One region of the Nocardiopsis sp. NPDC057823 genome, then DNA from elsewhere that is predicted to be linked to it. Evidence: riboswitches for the same ligand, from Rfam matches in the RefSeq annotation. Region 1 holds a riboswitch; each other region holds the start of a gene.
What was found. Region 1 has a riboswitch for thiamine pyrophosphate ahead of thiD (bifunctional hydroxymethylpyrimidine kinase/phosphomethylpyrimidine kinase). Riboswitches for the same ligand answer to the same signal wherever they lie in the genome.
Positions count from the first base shown of each region.

Region 2: another riboswitch for thiamine pyrophosphate. It lies ahead of thiC (phosphomethylpyrimidine synthase ThiC); the one in region 1 lies ahead of thiD (bifunctional hydroxymethylpyrimidine kinase/phosphomethylpyrimidine kinase).
Region 3: another riboswitch for thiamine pyrophosphate. It lies ahead of ACFVNO_RS09570 (ECF transporter S component); the one in region 1 lies ahead of thiD (bifunctional hydroxymethylpyrimidine kinase/phosphomethylpyrimidine kinase).
Region 4: another riboswitch for thiamine pyrophosphate. It lies ahead of thiO (glycine oxidase ThiO); the one in region 1 lies ahead of thiD (bifunctional hydroxymethylpyrimidine kinase/phosphomethylpyrimidine kinase).

Region 1 is NZ_JBHVLR010000024.1:62,248-67,021, reverse strand. It holds gene ACFVNO_RS28175 (glycosyltransferase family 1 protein) at 1-869, opposite strand, end outside; gene ACFVNO_RS28170 (DUF6457 domain-containing protein) at 1,094-1,351, shown strand; gene ACFVNO_RS28165 (sodium:alanine symporter family protein) at 1,571-2,992, shown strand; gene thiD (bifunctional hydroxymethylpyrimidine kinase/phosphomethylpyrimidine kinase) at 3,072-3,875, opposite strand; TPP riboswitch at 3,864-3,975, opposite strand; gene ACFVNO_RS28155 (DedA family protein) at 4,019-4,729, opposite strand.
Region 2 is NZ_JBHVLR010000001.1:770,870-775,643, reverse strand. It holds gene ACFVNO_RS03570 (methyltransferase domain-containing protein) at 1-300, shown strand, start outside; gene thiC (phosphomethylpyrimidine synthase ThiC) at 752-2,437, opposite strand; TPP riboswitch at 2,431-2,542, opposite strand; gene ACFVNO_RS03560 (SOS response-associated peptidase) at 2,670-3,527, opposite strand; gene ACFVNO_RS03555 (DUF3068 domain-containing protein) at 3,538-4,566, opposite strand; gene ACFVNO_RS03550 (alpha-(1->3)-arabinofuranosyltransferase) at 4,563-4,774, opposite strand, start outside.
Region 3 is NZ_JBHVLR010000004.1:185,181-189,954, forward strand. It holds gene ACFVNO_RS09555 (enoyl-CoA hydratase-related protein) at 1-503, opposite strand, end outside; gene ACFVNO_RS09560 (energy-coupling factor transporter transmembrane component T) at 566-1,354, opposite strand; gene ACFVNO_RS09565 (ABC transporter ATP-binding protein) at 1,341-2,894, opposite strand; gene ACFVNO_RS09570 (ECF transporter S component) at 2,897-3,508, opposite strand; TPP riboswitch at 3,615-3,720, opposite strand; gene ACFVNO_RS09575 (transglycosylase domain-containing protein) at 3,879-4,774, opposite strand, start outside.
Region 4 is NZ_JBHVLR010000003.1:324-5,097, forward strand. It holds gene thiE (thiamine phosphate synthase) at 1-435, opposite strand, end outside; gene ACFVNO_RS06510 (Rv2175c family DNA-binding protein) at 512-871, opposite strand; TPP riboswitch at 972-1,081, shown strand; gene thiO (glycine oxidase ThiO) at 1,115-2,305, shown strand; gene thiS (sulfur carrier protein ThiS) at 2,311-2,526, shown strand; gene ACFVNO_RS06525 (thiazole synthase) at 2,541-3,299, shown strand; gene pknB (Stk1 family PASTA domain-containing Ser/Thr kinase) at 3,820-4,774, shown strand, end outside.

The DNA of each region.
Region 1 (4,774 bases):
GTGTGCACGAACACGTCCAGGGAGGCGTACAGCCGGGACAGGTCGCCGCCGGTGCGCTGGCCGGTGAAGACCGCGCCGCGCAGCCGCCGCCGCAGCCGGGGCAGCTCCGGGCCGTCCCCGACCACGACCACCTTCACACCGCGCAGCTTCAGCACGTGCTCCAGCAGGTCGACGCGCTTGTCCTTGGCCAGCCGCCCGACGTAGCCGATGATCGCCTCCCCGCCGGGGGCCAGCGCCCGGCGCAGCGCCCCGTCGCGGTGCTCCGGGCGGAAGCGGTCGGTGTCCACCCCGCGCCGCCACAGGGCCAGCCGGGGGAACCCGCGGGCGGACAGGGCCTCCATCGTCGCGGAGGAGGGCACCAGCGTGCGGTCCGCGGCGGCGTGGACGCGGCGCAGCCCCGACCACAGGTGCTCGTGCCCGGGCAGCCCGTACCGCCGGGCGAAGCCCGGCAGGTCGGTCTGGAACACCGCCACCGTCGGCAGCGCCCAGCGCCGGGCCGCCTCCACCGTGGCCAGGCCCATCAGGGCCGGCGAGGCCAGGTGCACCAGGTCCGGGGAGAACGAGCGGATGGCGGTGGTCAGGGTGCGGCGGGCGGGCAGGCCCAGGGCGAAGTCGCGGTACACGGGCAGCGGCACCGAGGGCGTGCGCACCACCGGGAAGCCCGCGTAACGGGTGGGGCCGTCGTGCCCCGGGGCCAGGATCAGCGCCTGGTGGCCCCGGGCGGCCAACAGGTCGGCGACCCGGCACACGGAGTTGGTCACCCCGTTCACCTGGGGCAGGAAGGACTCGGTCACGATGGCGACGCGCAGCGGGCGCTGCCCGTCGGTGGAGGCGGGGGTCGGGTCGCGGAAGGTGTCGAGGGGGGACATGCGGGCGGCTCCCAACGCCGGGGGGACGTGTCCTCGACGCTAGAAGGCGCGGGTGAACCCGGATGGGGCGCGGAGGGAACCGGACACGTCGTGCGGGCGTGGGCTCACCGAGCGCGCGGTGACGGACCGCGGACGGTGCCCCCGCACCCGGGTTGACCGCAGATGACCCGTCGGTGGCTAAGATCGCATCACGTGATCGAATCATTGCTCTGAGGAGTGGAACGGTGACTCTCGTGGAATGGGCCGATGAGGTCCGCGTCGCACTCGGGCTTCCGGAGACCGATGCCATGGACCGCAAGGACGTGGACCGCGTCCTCGACCTCGCCAAGGACGCCGCGCACTCCGTCGCCCGCCCGGCGGCGCCGCTCACGGCCTACCTGCTCGGCATCGCCGTGGGGCGCGGGGCCGACCCCGAGGCCGCGGCGCGGATGCTGGGCGAACTCGCCCGGAGCCGGGCCGGGGACGACGGGAGCGGCACGTGACACCACCGAGGGGCGGAGAACGAGACGGAGCCCGCCCCGGTTCCCGGTGAGACCGGCATGTCGAAGGTGTGTGACATGTTCGTTACGCACCACTGCGATTCTTTGCCGATGACGCGAGGCCACCACCAGTGCCGACGCGTCCACGAGGGCACCCGCCCCCCGCGCGCCGACACCCGCGGTGTCCTCGGCCCCATCCACTGACCGACAGGGAGATCCCCCGTGGACCAGCTCCTTGAAATGGCCGGCCTCATCAGCGGCATCATCTGGGGACCGTTCGTCCTCATCCCGCTGCTGTTCGCCGTCGGCCTTTTCCTCACCATCCGCCTGAACCTTCTCCAGCTCCTCAAGCTCCCGCACGCCCTGTGGCTGGCGCTCGTCCGGCGCAAGGAGGACGACTCCGTAGAGGGGGACATCTCCCACTACCAGGCGCTCAGCACGGCCCTCGCGGCCACCGTCGGCGTCGGCAACATCGCCGGCGCGGCGCTCGCCATCGGCATCGGCGGCCCCGGCGCCCTCTTCTGGATGTGGGTCGTCGGGTTCCTCGGCATGGCGACCAAGTACAGCGAGGCCCTGCTGGGTGTGAAGTTCCGCCGCGCCGACGCCAAGGGCGAGCAGAGCGGCGGCCCGATGTACTACCTCAAGTACGGCATCGGCGGGGGCTTCGGCACCGTCCTGGGCGTGCTCTTCGCCGTCTTCGGCGCGATCGCCGCCTTCGGCATCGGCAACGGCAGCCAGGCCAACACCGTCGCCCAGCAGATCAACAGCGTGACCGGGGTCGACACCTGGATCATCGGCCTCATCCTCATGGTGCTGGCCGGCGCGGTCATCCTCGGCGGCATCAAGAGCATCGGCCGGGTCGCCTCCGCGCTCGTCCCGATCATGATCATCTGCTACGTGGCCATCTGCCTGCTGGTGCTCGCGGTCAACTGGGCGCAGATCGGCCCCGCGCTCCTGCTCGTGGTCACCGACGCCTTCACCGGTACGGCCGCGGCCGGCGGCTTCGCCGGCTCCACCGTGCTGATCGCCATCCAGATGGGCTTCGCGCGCGGCATCTTCTCCAACGAGTCGGGCCTGGGCACCGGCGGCATCGCCGCCGCCGCGGCCAAGACCCGGCAGCCGGTCCGCCAGGCCATGGTCTCCATGACGCAGACCTTCATCGACACCATCATCGTGGTCACCATGACCTGCATGGTCATCATCACCACCGGTGTCTGGCAGGGCGAGAACGCCGAGGACGGCTCCCTGCTCACCAGCCAGGCGATGACGCAGGGCCTGGAGGCCATCAGCCCGGCCCTGGCCCCGGCGGGCGCGGTGATCGTGGCGATCGCCGTCGCGGTGTTCGCCTTCACGACCCTGCTCGGCTGGTCCTACTACGGCGACCGGTGCATCGAGTTCCTGGCGGGCCGAAGCCTCGTGCTGCCCTACCGGATCCTTTTCATCATCGTCATCTTCATCGGGTCGGTCGCCGACCTCAGCTCCGTGTGGCTGTTCAGCGACATCGCCAACGGCCTGATGGCGCTGCCCAACCTGGTGGGCCTGCTGGTGCTGTCGCCGCTCGTGGTGGCGGAGACCAGGAAGTTCTTCGCCCACCCGGACTGGAGGAACCCCGACGCCCTGATGGACGACGTCGTCAAGGGCTAGCCGCCACGGCACGCCGTGGAACGGAAAAAGGGGGACCGGCCCGTGCGGCCGGTCCCCCTCTCGCGTTCCCGTGCCCGGGTCACCACCAGGCGTGGAAGTGGTGGACGGGGCCCTGGCCGCCGCCCGCGTCGATCTCGTCGGCGCGGCGCAGGGCCTCGGTCAGGTAGGCCTTGGCGTCGGCCACGGCGGAGGCCGCGTCCGGGCGCTGCGGCAGCAGCGCCGCGATGGACGACGACAGGGTGCAGCCGGTGCCGTGGGTGTTGCGGGTGTCCACGCGGGGCGCGGAGAACTCCCGGTGCTCTCCGTCCCGGGACACCAGGACGTCCACGCTCTCCCCGCCCTCCAGGTGGCCGCCCTTGAGCAGCACCCGGCGCGGGCCCAGCTCCAGCAGGCGGCGGGCCTGGGCGCGCATCCCCTCCAGGTCCGTCGCCTCGTCCTCCTCCAGCAGGTCGGCGGCCTCGGGCAGGTTGGGGGTGATCAGGTCGGCGCGGGGCAGCAGCGCGGTGCGCAGCGCCTTGGTGGCCGAGGCCTCCAGCAGGCGGTCGCCGCTCTTGGCCACCATCACCGGGTCGACCACGACGTTGGGCAGACCGTGCCGCCCGATCGCCTCGGCGACGGCCTCGGTGATCTCGGCGGTGCCGAGCATCCCGACCTTGACCGCGTGCACGGTCGCGTCGGAGAAGAGGGTGTCCATCTGGCGGACCACGAAGTCGGCGGGGACGGGGTGGACCCCGGTGACGCCCCGGGTGGATTGCGCGGTGAGCGCGGCGATCACGCTCATCCCGAACGTCCCGTGGGCGGAGAAGGCCTTGAGGTCGGCCTGGATCCCGGCGCCCCCGCTGGGGTCGCTGCCGGCGATGGACACGATGTTGTACGCGCTCATGGGCGTTCCTTCGCTAGTGCTAACTAGGGCAGGTTCGACGGGTGTGCTCTCAGCCGGGGCGCGGCCGGTCGGCCGCGCCCCGGCACCCCGCGCCGTGCGGACCCGGGAGGGTCCTTCGGTTGAGGATGCCGCCGGTGGGGCGGTCAGGCGGTGGGCGTGTTCTGCGCCCCGCGCGCCCGGACGATCTTGAGGACCCGGGCCACCACGAACCACAGCAGCAGCAGGGCGATGACGACCAGCACGATGTTGCTGATCAGGCCGCTCCACTGGACCAGGATGGGCTTGATGGCCGGACCGAAGACGAAGCCCAGGCCGATCCAGATGGTGTTCCACACGGCCGAGCCGATGACGGTGTAGAGGGAGAACTTCAGCAGCGGCATCCGCTCGATGCCGGCCGGGACGGAGATGAAACTGCGGACCAGGGGCACGCACCGGCCCAGCAGGACGGCCATGCCGCCGAAGCGCTCGAAGAACTTCTCGGCCTTGTGGAAGTCGCCGATCTCCAGCAGCGGGGTCTTCTCGACCAGCCACATGGTGCGTTCGCGGCCCAGCAGCGCGCCGATCGCGTAGAAGCCCCAGGCGCCGACCAGGCAGCCGATGGTGGCCCACATGATGGCGAGCCAGACGTTCATCTGGCCGTCGTAGGCGAGGAAGCCCGCGCCGGGCAGGACGGCCTCACTGGGCATCGGGGGGAAGAAGGTCTCGATGAACAGGGCCACGCCCACACCGGGCTCGCCCAGGGTCACCATGAGGTTCAGGACCCACCCGATGAACCCCTCGTACTCGTGGACGATCTCCTCCTCGACCGACGTGTTCATGGCCAGGGCCGACATCGTCCACAGATTCGCTGGCATCCGGGTTCCTCTTCTTCTTCGTGCTTTGCGGGCGGGTCTGGGGGA
Region 2 (4,774 bases), on a different contig from region 1:
CAGGACTGCTGGCCCGAGCTGAGCCACGCGCCCAGCGCCGACGTCCTGCTGGTGCCCTGGCCCGACGGGTCCATCACCCGCTGCTTCACCGCCGAGCAGCTCACCGACACCCTCACCGAGGCGGGCCTGGAACTGGAGTGGATCAAGCCCCGCACGGTGCTGTCGGCGTCCACGGTGGAGATGATGCTCGCCCGCGACCCGCGTTCGATGAACCGGCTGGTCGAGATGGAGCTGCGCGCCACCGAGTCCGACGACTACGTCGGCGTCCACCTCGTCGCCGCGGCCCGCAAGCCCCTCTAGATCGTGTTCGGCGGATGCCCTCGAGCGTTCCGGCGCTCGCGCCGAATGCCGGGAGCGGCCGCGGGGCGTTCTCTCGCAAGACGGCCGGCGCAGGTCGGCCCGTCCGAGCGCGGGCGGCGCGGTGAGAGGCGGCCCCACGGCCGCGACCCGGAACGATCCGCCGAACACGCCCTGGCGCCCGCCCTCCGAACACCCCCTGTGCCATGGGGGTTCCGGGGGCCCGGAGGAGGCGCCCAAGGGAAGAGGCCCGGCGGAGGCGTCCACGGGAAAGCGCGGCGTGGGCCGTCCGCCGGGGCCGGTGATCGGCGAGGACCTGGACGCAGCACCTAAGGCTCCGGCCCTCGAGGGCCGCCGACGGCACGGCCGTGCTGGGCCGGAAACGGGCCGGCGGTACCGCCGCCGGCCCGTTCAGGGACGCCCGGTGCGCGTCCGGGCCGTCAGGGCCCCGGGGTCACCCGGACCGTTCGGTGATGGGCAGGTACACCCGCCCGCCCTGCTCCCCGAACTCGGCGGACTTGTCGGCCATCCCCCGCTGGATGGCCTCGACCGTGTCCAGCCCGTTCTCCGCCGCGTAGCGGCGCACGTCCTGCGTGATCTTCATCGAGCAGAACTTGGGCCCGCACATGGAGCAGAAGTGCGCGGTCTTGGCCGGCTCGGCGGGCAGCGTCTCGTCGTGGTACGCCGTCGCCGTCTCCGGGTCCAGCGACAGGTGGAACTGGTCCTTCCACCGGAACTCGAACCGCGCCCTGGACAGCTCGTCGTCCCACTCCTGCGCCCGCGGATGCCCCTTGGCCAGGTCGGCGGCGTGGGCGGCGAGCTTGTAGGTGATGACGCCGGTCTTGACGTCGTCGCGGTCCGGCAGCCCCAGGTGCTCCTTGGGGGTGACGTAGCAGAGCATCGCGGTGCCGTACCACCCGATCTGGGCGGCGCCGATCGCCGAGGTGATGTGGTCGTAGCCCGGTGCGATGTCGGTGGTCAGGGGGCCGAGGGTGTAGAACGGCGCCTCGCCGCACAGCTCCTCCTCCAGGCGCACGTTCTCCGCGATCCTGTGCATGGGCACGTGCCCGGGGCCCTCGATCATCACCTGCACGTCGTGGGCGCGGGCGATGTGGGTGAGCTCGCCCAGCGTGCGCAGCTCCGCGAACTGGGCCTCGTCGTTGGCGTCGGCGATGGAGCCGGGCCGCAGCCCGTCGCCGAGCGAGAACGTGACGTCGTACTCCCGGAGGATCTCGCACAGCTCCTCGAAGTGGGTGTACAGGAAGCTCTCCCGGTGGTGGGCCAGGCACCAGGCGGCCATGATGGAGCCGCCGCGCGAGACGATGCCGGTGACCCGGCGGGCGGTGAGCGGCACGTACCGCAGCAGGACGCCCGCGTGCACGGTCATGTAGTCCACGCCCTGCTCGCACTGCTCGATCACCGTGTCGCGGTAGACCTCCCAGGACAGCCGGGCCGGGTCCCCGTCGACCTTCTCCAGCGCCTGGTAGATGGGGACGGTGCCGACCGGCACGGGCGAGTTGCGCAGGATGCGCTCGCGGGTCTCGTGGATGCGCTTGCCGGTGGACAGGTCCATGATCGTGTCGGCGCCCCAGCGGGTGGCCCACACCATCTTCTCGACCTCCTCCTCCACCGAGGAGGTGACGGCCGAGTTGCCGATGTTGGCGTTGATCTTGACCAGGAAGTTCTTGCCGATGATCATCGGCTCGGACTCGGGGTGGCGGCGGTTGGCGGGAATGACCGCCCGGCCCACCGCCACCTCGGAACGGACGAACTCGGGGTCCAGGCCCTCGCGTTCGGCCACGAACCTCATCTCGGGGGTGATGGTCCCGGCCTTGGCGTGGGCGAGCTGGGTGTCGGCCCCGTTGACGGGGGTGCGGGAGCGGATCCACTCCCCGCGCAGGGCGGGCAGCCCGGCGCGGACGTCGATGTGCGCGGTGTCGTCGGTGTAGGGGCCGGAGGTGTCGTACAGGTCGAAATGGCCGCCGTCGGTGAGTCCCACCCGGCGCCCGGGGATCCGGAGGGTGAAGCCCTCGGGGGTCTCGATGTCCCGGTAGACCTTGGATGATCCCATGATGGGACCGGTGGTCACCCGGTGCTCCCCGGTGGTGGGACCGGTGTCACGGCTCTGCGAAGCCGTCATGGCATGCCTCCCTACGTCGGAATTACCCGAACAGGTTCTGCGGTCGGCGACACCGTTGAGCCGCCCTCTCAGCCCGCCATGGCGCGAGCTCCCGCGTTGCGTTATCCCGTTGTGGGGCACGGTCGGGCCGTACCCGGGCGCGCCCGCGTTCACGGGCGGCCCCGGACACTGTACACAGGGACACCCCGGTCCCGTCCAGGGGTGCAGGGGGACCCGGAGGCGGGCCCCGGGGTCAGAAGAGGGTGTCCGGCTCCGGCCCCGACCCGGCCGCCAGCGGCGTGAGCAGGTCGGGGCGGTTGTTCTTGATGGTGTTGACGTCGGTGGACACCTCGTCCGCGACGAGCCGGTCCGCCGGGGTGTCGGCCATGATGTGCATCAGCTCGTCGGGCCCGGTGGCCGGGTCCAGCCACGCCGCCCAGTCCTGCCGGGGCACGATGACGGGCATCCGCTCGTGGATGTGCGCGAGCGCGGGGGCGGCCTCGGTGGTGATGACGGCGCAGCTCCACACCCAGCCCGCCGGGTCCTCCTCGGGGGCCTCGGGGTCGCGCCAGCGCTCGAAGATCCCGGCCATCGCCAGCGGCTCGCCGCCGCCGGGGTAGTGGACGGAGTAGGGCTTCTTGTCCGCCTTGGCCTTGCGCTTCTTGTGGTCGGGGTCGGTGGCGGGCGAGGTGCTGGCCTGGACCGTGCCGTCCCTGCCGACGAGCTGCCACTCGTAGTAGGCGTCGGCGGGCAGCAGGCAGCGGCGGCGCCGGAACGCCGTGCGGAACGCGGGCTTGTCGGCCACGGTCTCGCTGCGCGCGTTGATCATCCGGTAGCCGATGTTGCGGTCCTTGGCCCAGGAGGGGATCAGCCCCCAGCGCAGGGTGTGCAGGGAGCGCGGCCCGGGCGCGGCCTCCTCCCCGCCCTGCGGGGGCGGGCCGAGGACGGCGTACACCGGGCGGCCGGGCGAGATGTTGTAGTCCGGCTCCAGCTCCTCCAGCGGCGGCCAGGCGCGGGTGTCCACGTCCTCGCCGGGCAGGGACTCCTCCGGGAGGCCGAAGTCGAGCCGGAGCTGCTGCACGTTCCTGGACTGGGCATAACGACCGCACATGCGTCCGATCCTACGCCGACGGCACCCGCTTCCCATCCGTGACATCCGAATCCGCGGGCGCTCCCGCCCCCTCCGCGCCCCCGCGGCCGTCGCGGCCCGCGTCCCGGGAGCGGTCGCGCAGGGCGACCGCACCCCCGGCGACCAGCAGCAGGCCGCCGGCCGGGCCCAGGGCCCAGGGCGCCCACGAGTCCAGGGAGCGCAGCAGCAGGGAGCGCACCCGGGCCTGCTCGGCGCGGCCCGCGATCTGGTTCTCCCGCAGGCCCAGCTCCGCGTAGAGCAGGTGCGCCTCGCCGGAGGCGTTCTGCGGGCGCAGCGTCTCCAGCCGCGCCTCGTGGGCGTTGACGACCGTGCCGGACACCGGCTCCACCCAGTAGGTGCGCGTGAGCTCCAGCCAGCGGCCGGCGGTGACCGTGCCCTCCGCTCCGGGGGTGAACAGCCACGCGGGGACCTCGCGGGCCGACTCGGGCACCTGGGTCGCGGGGATCTCCTGGGTGTAGCGGCGCACGGTAAGCCCGGCGACCTCGTCGGTCCCCTGGAACTCCATGACGGGCGCGGCCCGCACCTCGGCGTCGTAGAAGGGGTGGTCGGCCTCCCCCACCCCGGGGGGCCAGGAGAACACCAGCCCGGCCTGGCGGACCGCCCGGTCGCCGTTCACGTGCTCGCCGCAGCAGTTGACGGCGCGGCCGGTGTCCCGGTCGACGATGGCCCGGCGGCTCCAGTGGTCGATCATGGCGCCCTCGGCGACGGTGTCCACCGACATCTCCCAGGCCGACCAGTCCGGGCCGTGGGCCTGGGCGCTGACGGACGTGTTGCGGACGATCCGCACCCCGTCCACCCACGCCCACCGGGACGTGTCCAGGTACCCGGCGCCGTCGGCGACCATCGTCACCTCGAACCGGCCCTGGGCGGGCAGCACCGCCACCCGGTCGTACACGTACAGCGGCAGCATCGCGGCCAGGGTCAGCAGGAAGGCGCCGACCGCCGCCGGGACCGTGCCCCGGGGCAGGGTGCGCCGCCCCGCGGTGTCGTCCGCGCTCATGTGCGGGCCTCCTCGTGGTCGCTCTCCCGGCCGCCGGCCTCCGGGGCGGGGCCGTCACCGTTCCACGGCCGGCTCCGGGGCCGGTCCGGGGACCGGCCCGGGCCCGGCGGGCCGGACGCGCCGCGGGCGCCGCCCGTCCCGCGCGGGTGGGCGTCGGCCCGGGACGGGTCGGGGCGCTGCCCCAGGGCCAGGACCAGGCGGGCCAGGG
Region 3 (4,774 bases), on a different contig from region 1:
ACGTGGCGGCCGCTGAAGATCATCTCCTTGGCGCGGGCCGGGCCGATGAGCCGGGGCAGCCGCTGGGTGCCGCCGGCGCCGGGGATCACGCCGAGCTGGATCTCGGGGACGCCCAGCTTGGCCTTGCTCCCCACCACCCGGAAGTCGGCGGCCAGCGCCAGCTCCAGGCCGCCGCCCAGGGCGTAGCCGGTGACGGCCGCGACCACGGGCTTGGGGATGCGCGCCACGGCGGTCAGCGCCTTCTGGAGGTCGCGGGCGTACTCCAGCATCTGCGCGTGGGTGCGCTCGGCCATCTCCTTGATGTCGGCCCCCGCCACGAAGAACCGCTCGCCGCCGTAGACCACGACCGCTCGGGCCGCCGGGTCGGCGGCGACCTGCGCGGCGGCCTCGGCGATCTCGGCGGTCAGTACCGCGTTGAGCGCGTTCACCTTGGGGCGGTCCAGCCGGATCACGGCGACCGCCGGGTGCTCGGGGTCGGTCTCCACGCGCACGAACTCGGCCACGTGCTCCACCTCTTCGCTTGTCGACGTCAGTGTCTGGGTCCCAGGGATTCCTATCACCCGGGTCACGAGAACAGCAGTACCAGGGTGCCCAGCCTGGCGGACAGCGTGTAGGCCGCCGCCAGCAGCAGCAACGCCCCGACCGGCAGCAGCGTGTCGGCGGTGCGCCAGCGGCTGTGCCGGGCGTGGCTGCGCCGTCCGGTGCCGAACGCGCGGGCGTCCATGGCGGTGGCCATGAGCGTCCCGGTGCGGATGGCCCGCACCAGCAACGCGAACATCCGCCCGAAGAACAGCGCGACCATCCGCACCGGGTTGCGGCCCGCCTCCAGCCCGCGGGCCCGCCGGGCCAGGGTGATGGTGCGCCACTGGTCGGCCAGCAGCGGGACCAGCCGCAGCGCGGCCAGCACGCCCATGGCCGGGCGCTCGGGCACCCTCAGCCTCTGCACCAGGCCGTCGGCCATGTCGGTGGGGTCGCTCCCGGCGGCGGCGAGCAGCCCGGGCAGGGCGATGGCCAGCAGGCGCACCGCCGCCCCCACCGCCCCCTCCAGGCCCTCCTCGCCGTACAGGTAATTGACCAGGCCGCTGGACAGGCCCATGAGGACGAACGGCCCGCCCAGGACCAGCAGGGTGCGCCGGTCCAGGCCGCTGAACGGCACCAGGGCCAGCACGCCCAGCAGCACCACGCCGCCGGTGACGGCGTCCACCGCCGGGACCAGGCCCAGGCCCAGGACCAGCGCGGCCAGCAGCTTGGCCGCGGGGTTGAACCGGGTCAGCCAGGTGCGGGCGCCGCCGTCCCCGGGCGCGTCGAAGGTCAGCGCGTCCGCGACCGGCGCGTTGGTCTCACGGTCGGCCACGGGTGCCCCCCTCCGCCGCGTCGGCGCGGCCCGTCTCCTCGGCCCGGCCGCCGGCGACCCGGATCCGCACGTCGGCCAGGCGGCGCAGCAGCAGCTCGTCGTGGGTGGCCATGACGACGGCGCGGCCCTCGGCCCGCAGTCCGCCGAGCAGTTCCACCAGCTCGGTCCAGGTCCGGGTGTCCTGGCCGAAGGTGGGCTCGTCCAGGACCAGCACGTCGGGGGCGTGCGAAGGGCCGGAACTCAGCGCGGTGGCGACCGAAAGCCGCCGTTTCTCTCCCCCGGAAAGCGTGTACGGGTGCACGTCGGCCAGCGCGGTCAGCCGCAGGCGCTCCAGCAGCTCGCCGACCCACGCCTCGGTCTCCGCCTCGCCCCTCCCGGCGCGCAGCGGGGCGAACCTCAGCTCGTCCCGGACGGTGCCGGTGACGAACTGGTCCTCGGCGTGCTGGAACACGGTGCCCACGTGCCGGGCCAGCCTGCGCGCCGGCCAGCGTGCCAGCGGCCGCCGGTCGGCGTCGGCCAGCGGGCCGTGCGGCAGGACGGCGCCGCGGTGGGGGCGGGACAGCCCGGCCAGCAGGGTGAGCAGCGTGGACTTGCCGGCGCCGTTGGGCCCGGTCAGCGCGGTGGCGGTCCCGGCCCGCACCGCGACGTCCACGTCCTCCAGGACCGTGCGCCGGGGCGGGACGCGCACGCCCAGCCCGGGCGGGGTGCGGGCGTCCACCCCGGCGGCCCGCAGCAGCACCGGGCCGCCGGGGGCGGCTCCCGGGGAGGGGTCGGGCTCGTGCCCGGGCACCCACACGCCCTGCGCGGCCAGCGCCGCGCCGTGGGCGGCGAACACCTCGCGCGGCGGGCCGTCGGCGGCCACGCCGCCCCCGGCCTCCAGCACGACCACCCGGTCCACCAGGTCCACGACCTCGGCGACCCGGTGCTCCACCAGCACCATCGTCGCCGAGGTCCGCTCCAGCAGGCGGGCGAGCACCCCGCGCACGAGGGCGGCCCCGTCCGGGTCGAGGTTGGCGGTGGGCTCGTCGAGCAGCAGCAGGCGCGGGCGCATCGCCATCGCCCCGGCGATGACCAGGCGCTGCTTCTCGCCGCCCGACAGCGCACCGGTGGGGTGGCGCGGACCGTAGGGGAACCCGACGGCCTCCAGCGCCTCGCCCACCCGCTCGCGGATCTCCTCCGGCGGCACGCCCAGGTTCTCCGGGCCGAAGGCGACGTCGTCCCCGGCCCGGGCCATGACGATCTGCGACTCGGGGTCCTGGGCGACCAGCCCGACCCCGGCCCGGCCGCGGCGGGCCCGCTCCCCGTCCACCAGGAGCAGGCCCTCCTCCTCTCCGCCGATGGCGCCGTCGTCGCCGGTGAGCCCGGCCAGGGCGTGCAGCAGGGTGGACTTGCCGGTGCCGGAGGCGCCGAGCAGCAGCACCCGTTCACCGGGCCCGACGGCCAGGTCGACGCCCCGCAGGGTGTACGCGTCCCGGCCCGCGTGCCGCCATCCCCAGCCGGAGAGCTCGACGCGGGCGCCCGGGCGTCCTCGGTCGGCCACGGTCAGCCCTTGGCCGAGGCGAAGGGGGCCAGCGCGCCGGAGCGGGCCAGGGCGGTGGTGAGCAGGCGCGCGCCGACCCCGGCGATGACCGCGGCGCTGATCACCACGATGACCCCGTAGATCACCTGGTAGTGCAGCGGCCAGGTGACGTTGTAGGCGATGTTGTCGCGGATCGCCGGGGAGATCCCGGCGACGGCGGCGGCCAGGACGGCGACGCCCATGCCCCAGCGGCGGTAGCCGAAGGCCAGGAAGACCAGCTCGGGCAGGATGCCCTGGAGGGTGCCGTCGAGGAGGACCATGACCCCCCACTGGGTGCCCAGGACCGCCGACACCGAGGCGGCGGCGATCGAGGTCAGCAGGGCGGCGCCGGGCCTGCGGATGATGAGCCCGCCCAGGACGCCGGAGATCAGCCACATGCCGTAGACGGCCGCCTGCCCGGGCGGGAACGCCGCGAACAGCGGGGTGGTGATGGACCAGACGATGTTCCAGAGCCAGAACACGACGCCGACGGCGACGCCCAGCACGGCGGCGACGACGATGTCGACGGTGCGCCAGCCGCGTGCCCGCGACCTGATGTCGGCCCAGGTGCCACCGGGGGTGGTGTCGGTGCCCATTCGATGTGTCCCTTCGTCGGTGTGACGAGGGGCGGATACGGCCAAGAGCGGCACCGGGGCACTGCGGCGCCGGAAGCGGACCTCCGGCGCGCGAGACGCGCCATCGGTGGCGGTTCCCACGACTTCCTTCGCCGGCATTACCCGGATCAGGTGTGTAAGGGTCTGCGGACTTTCCGCACTCTCAGCGCTCACGCGCTCCCCTGTCGGTTCGCCCCCATTATGCGCCATATGCCGGAGAAGGCCAGTCCTGTGCCGTGCCGTCTCACCTCCCGGGACGCCGCGGGGGCCGGCCCCGAACCGGGACCGGCCCCCGTCCCCTCCCCGGGGACTGCTCCGGAGGGCCCTCCCCGGGCCCCTCCGCGCCTTGCGGTCAGGCGTCCTCGTCGCCCTCCTCCTCCTTCTTGGGCGGGGCCGCCGACGGGTCGCCGAAGCGGGGCGGCGACGGGGCGAAGGACTCCGCGGGCAGGTCGGCCGCGGCGCGGTTCATCGTGGCCTGCCAGATCGGCCCCGGCAGCGTGCCGCCGTAGACGATCCCGTAGTACCGGCCGCCGATCCACACCCCCTGGAGCGGGTTCTGCTCCCCGCCCCGGATGTCGCCGACCACCACGGCCGAGGCCAGGTTGGGCGTGTACCCGGCGAACCAGGCGTAGGCCGCGCTGTCGGTGGTGCCGGTCTTGCCCGCGGCCGGGCGGCCGATGCCCAGGCCGTTCGCGGTGCCGCCCTTGAAGGTCTGCTGGAGCAGGTGGTTGACGCCGTCGGCCACGTGGGTCGGCACCGCCCCCTCCTCGCAGTGCGAGCGCATCCGGATCTCGCGGAAGTCCTCGTCGCCCTCGCGGCCGATGGTCACGGAGGACACCGGGCGCGGCTCGCAGTACTCGCCCCGCGCCGCGAAGGTGGCGTAGGCGTTGGCGACGGTGAGCGGGGAGACCTCCTGGTCGCCCAGGGTGAAGGAGCTCCACACGCCCAGCGGCTCGCCGTCGGCGCGGTGGATGCCGGTCCGCTCGGCCATCTCGGCGGTCTCGCACAGCCCCACCCGCCTCTGGAGCTGGGCGAAGTAGGTGTTCACCGACCCCTTGGTCCCGCTGATCATGTTGTGCGAGCCCGCGTCGCTCTCACCCGCGTTGTTCACCTTCCACGTGGACATCGTCCCGCCCTCGCAGTTGGCCATCCCGCTCACGGAGACGCTCTTGGGCGAGTCGAAGCTGGTCCCGTACTTCAGCCCCTTGTCGAGCGCCGCGGCCAGGGTGAACGCCTTGAACGTGGACC
Region 4 (4,774 bases), on a different contig from region 1:
CGTGGCCCAGACCGGGCCCACGCAGAAGTAGTCGCTGCCCGGCTCCTCGGCACAGGCACGGGCGGTGTCGATGTCGTTGTTGGAGCGCCCGATCAGCGGGTCGGCCCCGATGACGTCGCGGGCCATGGGCACCGGCAGGTCGCGCTGCCCCAGGTGGAGCACGTCGGCGCGCACCGCGCGGGCGATGTCGGCGCGGTCGTTGACCGCGAGCAGGGCGCCGTGGCGTTCGCACGCCTCCCGCAGCACCTCCAGGGCCGCGAGCTCCTCGCGCGCCTCCAGGCCCTTGTCCCGGAGCTGGACGATGTCCACTCCCCCGGACAGCGCGGCGTCGGCGAACTCGGCGAGATCGCCGCGCTCGCGGCGGGCGTCGGTGCACAGGTACAGAAGGGATGCGTCCAGGCGCTTGCGCAGGCTGGTTCCGTGGCTGGTCCTCACGCCCACCAGCCTAGGCCCTGGCCCCGGCGGGCCCAAGGGGGCGGGCGACGCGGGCGCGCCCACCCCGGCAGGGGCGTCAGAAGGCCAGGCTCTGGGCGCGGCGGCGCACCTCGGTGCCCCGGTTCTCGCGCATCGCCTGGATCGGGGTCCCGGGCAGCGTGTCGTCCGGCGTGAAGAGCCAGCGCAGCGCCTCCTCCGTGGAGTAGCCCGCGTCGCTGAGCAGGACCAGCGTGCCGGGCAGCCCCTTCACGAGGTCGTCACCGTCGACGAAGGCGGCCGGGATCGAGAGTTCGCCGCCGCGGACCACGCCCATGAGCCGGTTCTCGCGGATGAGCGTCTTGATGCGGTTCGGGCTCACGCCCAGAGGCGCGGCCGCCTCCTTGAGGGTCAGCCACTCGCCGACCAGGGTGTCGAGATTGGTATCGCTAGATGTCACCCCACCAATCTGCCACAGGCCCGGTCCCGCGGACACCACGCACGCCGCGGACACCGGCTCCGGCCCCCGGATCGGGGGGCCGTAGTATGTGGGGCGAACACAGACGTCCCGCGGGAGCCGGGTGGACCCGGCTGAGAGGGGGGCTGCCGCCCCCGACCGCACGAACCTGATCCGGATCATGCCGGCGAAGGGAGCGGAGGCAGCACCGTGCGCACCCCTGAGACCGAACGGCGCCCCGACACGATTCGTCCTACCTCTGGAGGGCCGGAGGGCGGCCACGGCGTCGTCGTGGTCGGCGGCGGCCTGGCCGGCCGCGTGACCGCCTGGCGGGCGGCACAGGCCGGGCACCGGGTCACCCTGGTCGAACCCGACCCCGTCACCGACCCGGCCGGGGCCCGGGCCGCGTCCACCGTCGCGGCGGGCATGCTCACGCCGGCCACCGAGGCGGTGTTCGGCGAGGAGCCCCTCATGGAGTTCGGCATCCGGTCGGCCTCCCTGTACCCGGACTTCGTCGCCGAACTGGAGGCCGCGAGCGGGCTCGGCGTCGGCTACCGCACCACCGGAACACTGCTGGTCGGCTTCGACGCCGACGACATGGCGGTCCTGGACCGCCTGCACGACCTCCAGAAGCGCCTGGGGGTGGAGACCGAGCGCCTGAGCGGCCGGGAGTGCCGGCGGCTGGAGCCGATGCTGGCCCCCGCGGTGCGCGGCGGCGTGCTCGCCCCCCGGGACCACTCGGTGGACCCGCGCCTGCTGCTGCGCGCCCTGGCGGTGGCCGGGGAGCGCGCCGGGGCCGCGGAGGTCCGCGGGCGTGTCACGGCCGTGCGCTCGCCCGGCGCCGGGGGCGCCCGGCTGGGCGCGGTCCTGGACGACGGCCGGGAGCTGCCCGCCGACCAGGTGGTGGTCGCCGCCGGGTGCTGGAGCGACCGGATCGACCTGCCCGAGCCCGTCGTGCCGCCGCTGCGCCCGGTCAAGGGGCAGCTGCTGCGCACGCGGGTGCCCGCCGGGGAGCCTCCCCTCGTGGAGCGGACGGTGCGCGGCCTGGTCCGGGGCTTCCCCGTCTACCTGGTGCCGCGCGCCGACGGCGAGATCGTCATCGGCGCCACCCAGGAGGAGCTGGGCTACGACACCTCCCTGACGGCGGGCGGGCTGTGGCAGGTGCTCCGGGACGCCCGCGAGCTGGTCCCCGGCGTGACCGAACTGGAGGTCACCGAGACCTGTGTGGGCCTGCGCCCCGGCTCCCCGGACAACGAACCCCTGCTGGGCCCCACCCGGGTCCCCGGCCTGCACCTGGCCGGGGGGCACTTCCGGCACGGGGTGCTGCTGACCCCGGTCACCGGCGAGGTCATGGCCCGTGCCCTGACCACCGGGACCCTGCCCGAGTACGCGGAGCGGTTCGCCGCCGACCGCGCAGGCGAGACGACGTGGAAGTGAGAGTTGTGGAGCTGATCGTCAACGGCGACCGCCGCGAGGCCGCCGACACCACCACGGTCGAGGAGATCGTGCGCGACCTGACCGCCGCCGACGGCGGCGCCATCCCCGGCGGCATCGCCGTCGCCGTCAACGACGAGGTGGTGCGCCGCGCCGCCTGGGCCGGTACCCGGCTGGGCGCGGGCGACCGCGTCGACGTCCTCACCGCCGTCCAGGGGGGCTGACCGTGACCGAGCACATCGACGACCCCCTGGTCATCGCCGGGGTCTCCTTCGGGTCCCGGCTCATCACCGGCACGGGCGGCGCGCCCTCGCTGGAGGTCCTGGAGGAGGCCCTGACCACCTCCGGCACCGAGCTGACCACCGTGGCCATGCGCCGGGTCACCCCGGGCGCCCGCGGCTCGGTCTGGGACGTGCTGGAGCGCAACGGGATCCGCCCGCTGCCCAACACCGCCGGGTGCTTCACCGCGGCCGACGCGGTGCGCACCGCCCGGCTGGGCCGGGAGGCGCTGGACACCGACTGGGTGAAGCTGGAGGTCGTGGCGGACGAGCACACGCTGCTGCCCGACCCGGTGGAGCTGCTGGAGGCCGCCGAGCGGCTGGTGGACGAGGGGTTCACCGTGCTGCCCTACACCAACGACGACCCGGTGCTGGCCCGCCGGCTGGAGCAGGTCGGCTGCGCGGCGGTGATGCCGCTGGCCGCGCCGATCGGCTCGGGGCTGGGCATCCGCAACCCGCACAACCTGGAGCTGATCGTGGAGCAGGCCGGGGTCCCCGTGATCGTGGACGCCGGGATCGGCACCGCCAGCGACGCCGCCCTGGCCATGGAGCTGGGCTGCGACGCGGTGCTGCTGGCCAGCGCGGTGACCCGCGCCGAGGACCCGGTGCTCATGGCCCGGGCGATGCGCGACGCGGTCCGCGCCGGGCGCGCCGCCCGGCTGGCGGGGCGCATCCCCGTGCGGCGGCACGCCCGCGCCTCCTCCCCGGCCGCCGACTGAGCGGAACCCCGATGCGCGCGGGCCCCGCCTCCGGCGAGGCGGGGCCCGCCGGAAGAGACCTCGAACACGTGGGGACCGGGTCCCTTCCGTGATCATGCGAGCGATCCGGAACCGAATGCGCTCGGCGAGCGACGAAGATACACGGGGGACGCGGTCACCGACCGGCGGTCCGGCTCAGGCCGGAGCGCACCGCACCGACCCGGCCGCACACGGCGTCATCGCTGGTCAGAGCACTGACCGGGGGCCATCGGGAAGGCCACCGGTGCGGCGGCACCGCGGCGTTGCCCCCATCCCCTACCGTGAAGAGGGGTGCGCACCGCCCGGAAGCGGGGCCCGGCGCACCCCAGGACGACCCAGGACCGCACGCCCCACCCCCCGTGGAGCAGGGGCGGCGCGGCCGTGAACCGCGGGGCAGACCCGGGACGGGCTTCCGCTATCGTGTCGGTTCGACACCCGGTGTCGGGTACGCGCCACCGACCGCGACAGCCCGCGCTCCCCGCAGCAAGGACACTACTCCGCCGTGGACATGACGACTTCCGACCCGCTCGTGGGCGCCACTCTGGACCAACGCTACTTCGTGGAGTCCAGGATCGCCGGAGGCGGGATGGCGACCGTCTACGTCGCCCACGACCTGAGGCTGGACCGCCGGCTGGCGTTGAAGGTCATGCACCCTTCGCTGGCCCAGGACCCCACCTTCGTCCAGCGCTTCATCAACGAGGCGCACTCCGTCGCCAAGCTCTCCCACCCCAACGTCGTCCAGGTCTTCGACCAGGGCGAGGACCGGGGGCACGTGTTCCTGGCGATGGAGTACGTGCCGGGGCGCACCCTGCGCGCCCTGCTCAAGGAGCGCGGGCGGCTGTCCGCCCGCGACGCGCTCCAGGTGATGGCGCCGGTGCTGGCCGCGCTGGGCGCCGCCCACCAGGCCGGCATGGTGCACCGCGACATCAAGCCCGAGAACGTGCTCATCACCGAGGACGGCCGGATCAAGGTCGCCGACTTCGGCCTGGCGCGCGCGGTGGAGCAGTCCACCCAGGGCCTGACCCGCACCGGGACGCTCATGGGCACCGCCGCCTACCTGGCGCCGGAGCAGATCGAGCGGGGCACCGCCGACGCGCGCACCGACGTGTACGCGGCCGGGATCATGCTCTACGAGCTGCTCACCGGCAGCCAGCCGCACACCGGCGAGACGCCCATCGCGATCGCCTACCAGCACGTCAACGAGGACGTCCCGCGTCCCTCGCACTTCCTGCCGGGCCTGCCGCCGGAGGTGGACGCCCTGGTCACCAAGGCCACCGAGCGCGACCCCCGCTACCGGCCGGGCAACGCCGGGCAGTTCCTGGCCAAGGTGCTGGAGGTGCTGCACCGGCTGCCGCAGACCCCGGAGACGGGCGGCCCGCTGCCCCCGGTCGCCCCGGCGGCCGCCGCGACGGCGGCCGTCACCGCCCCGCAGCTCATCGCGGGCGGGGCCGGGCCCG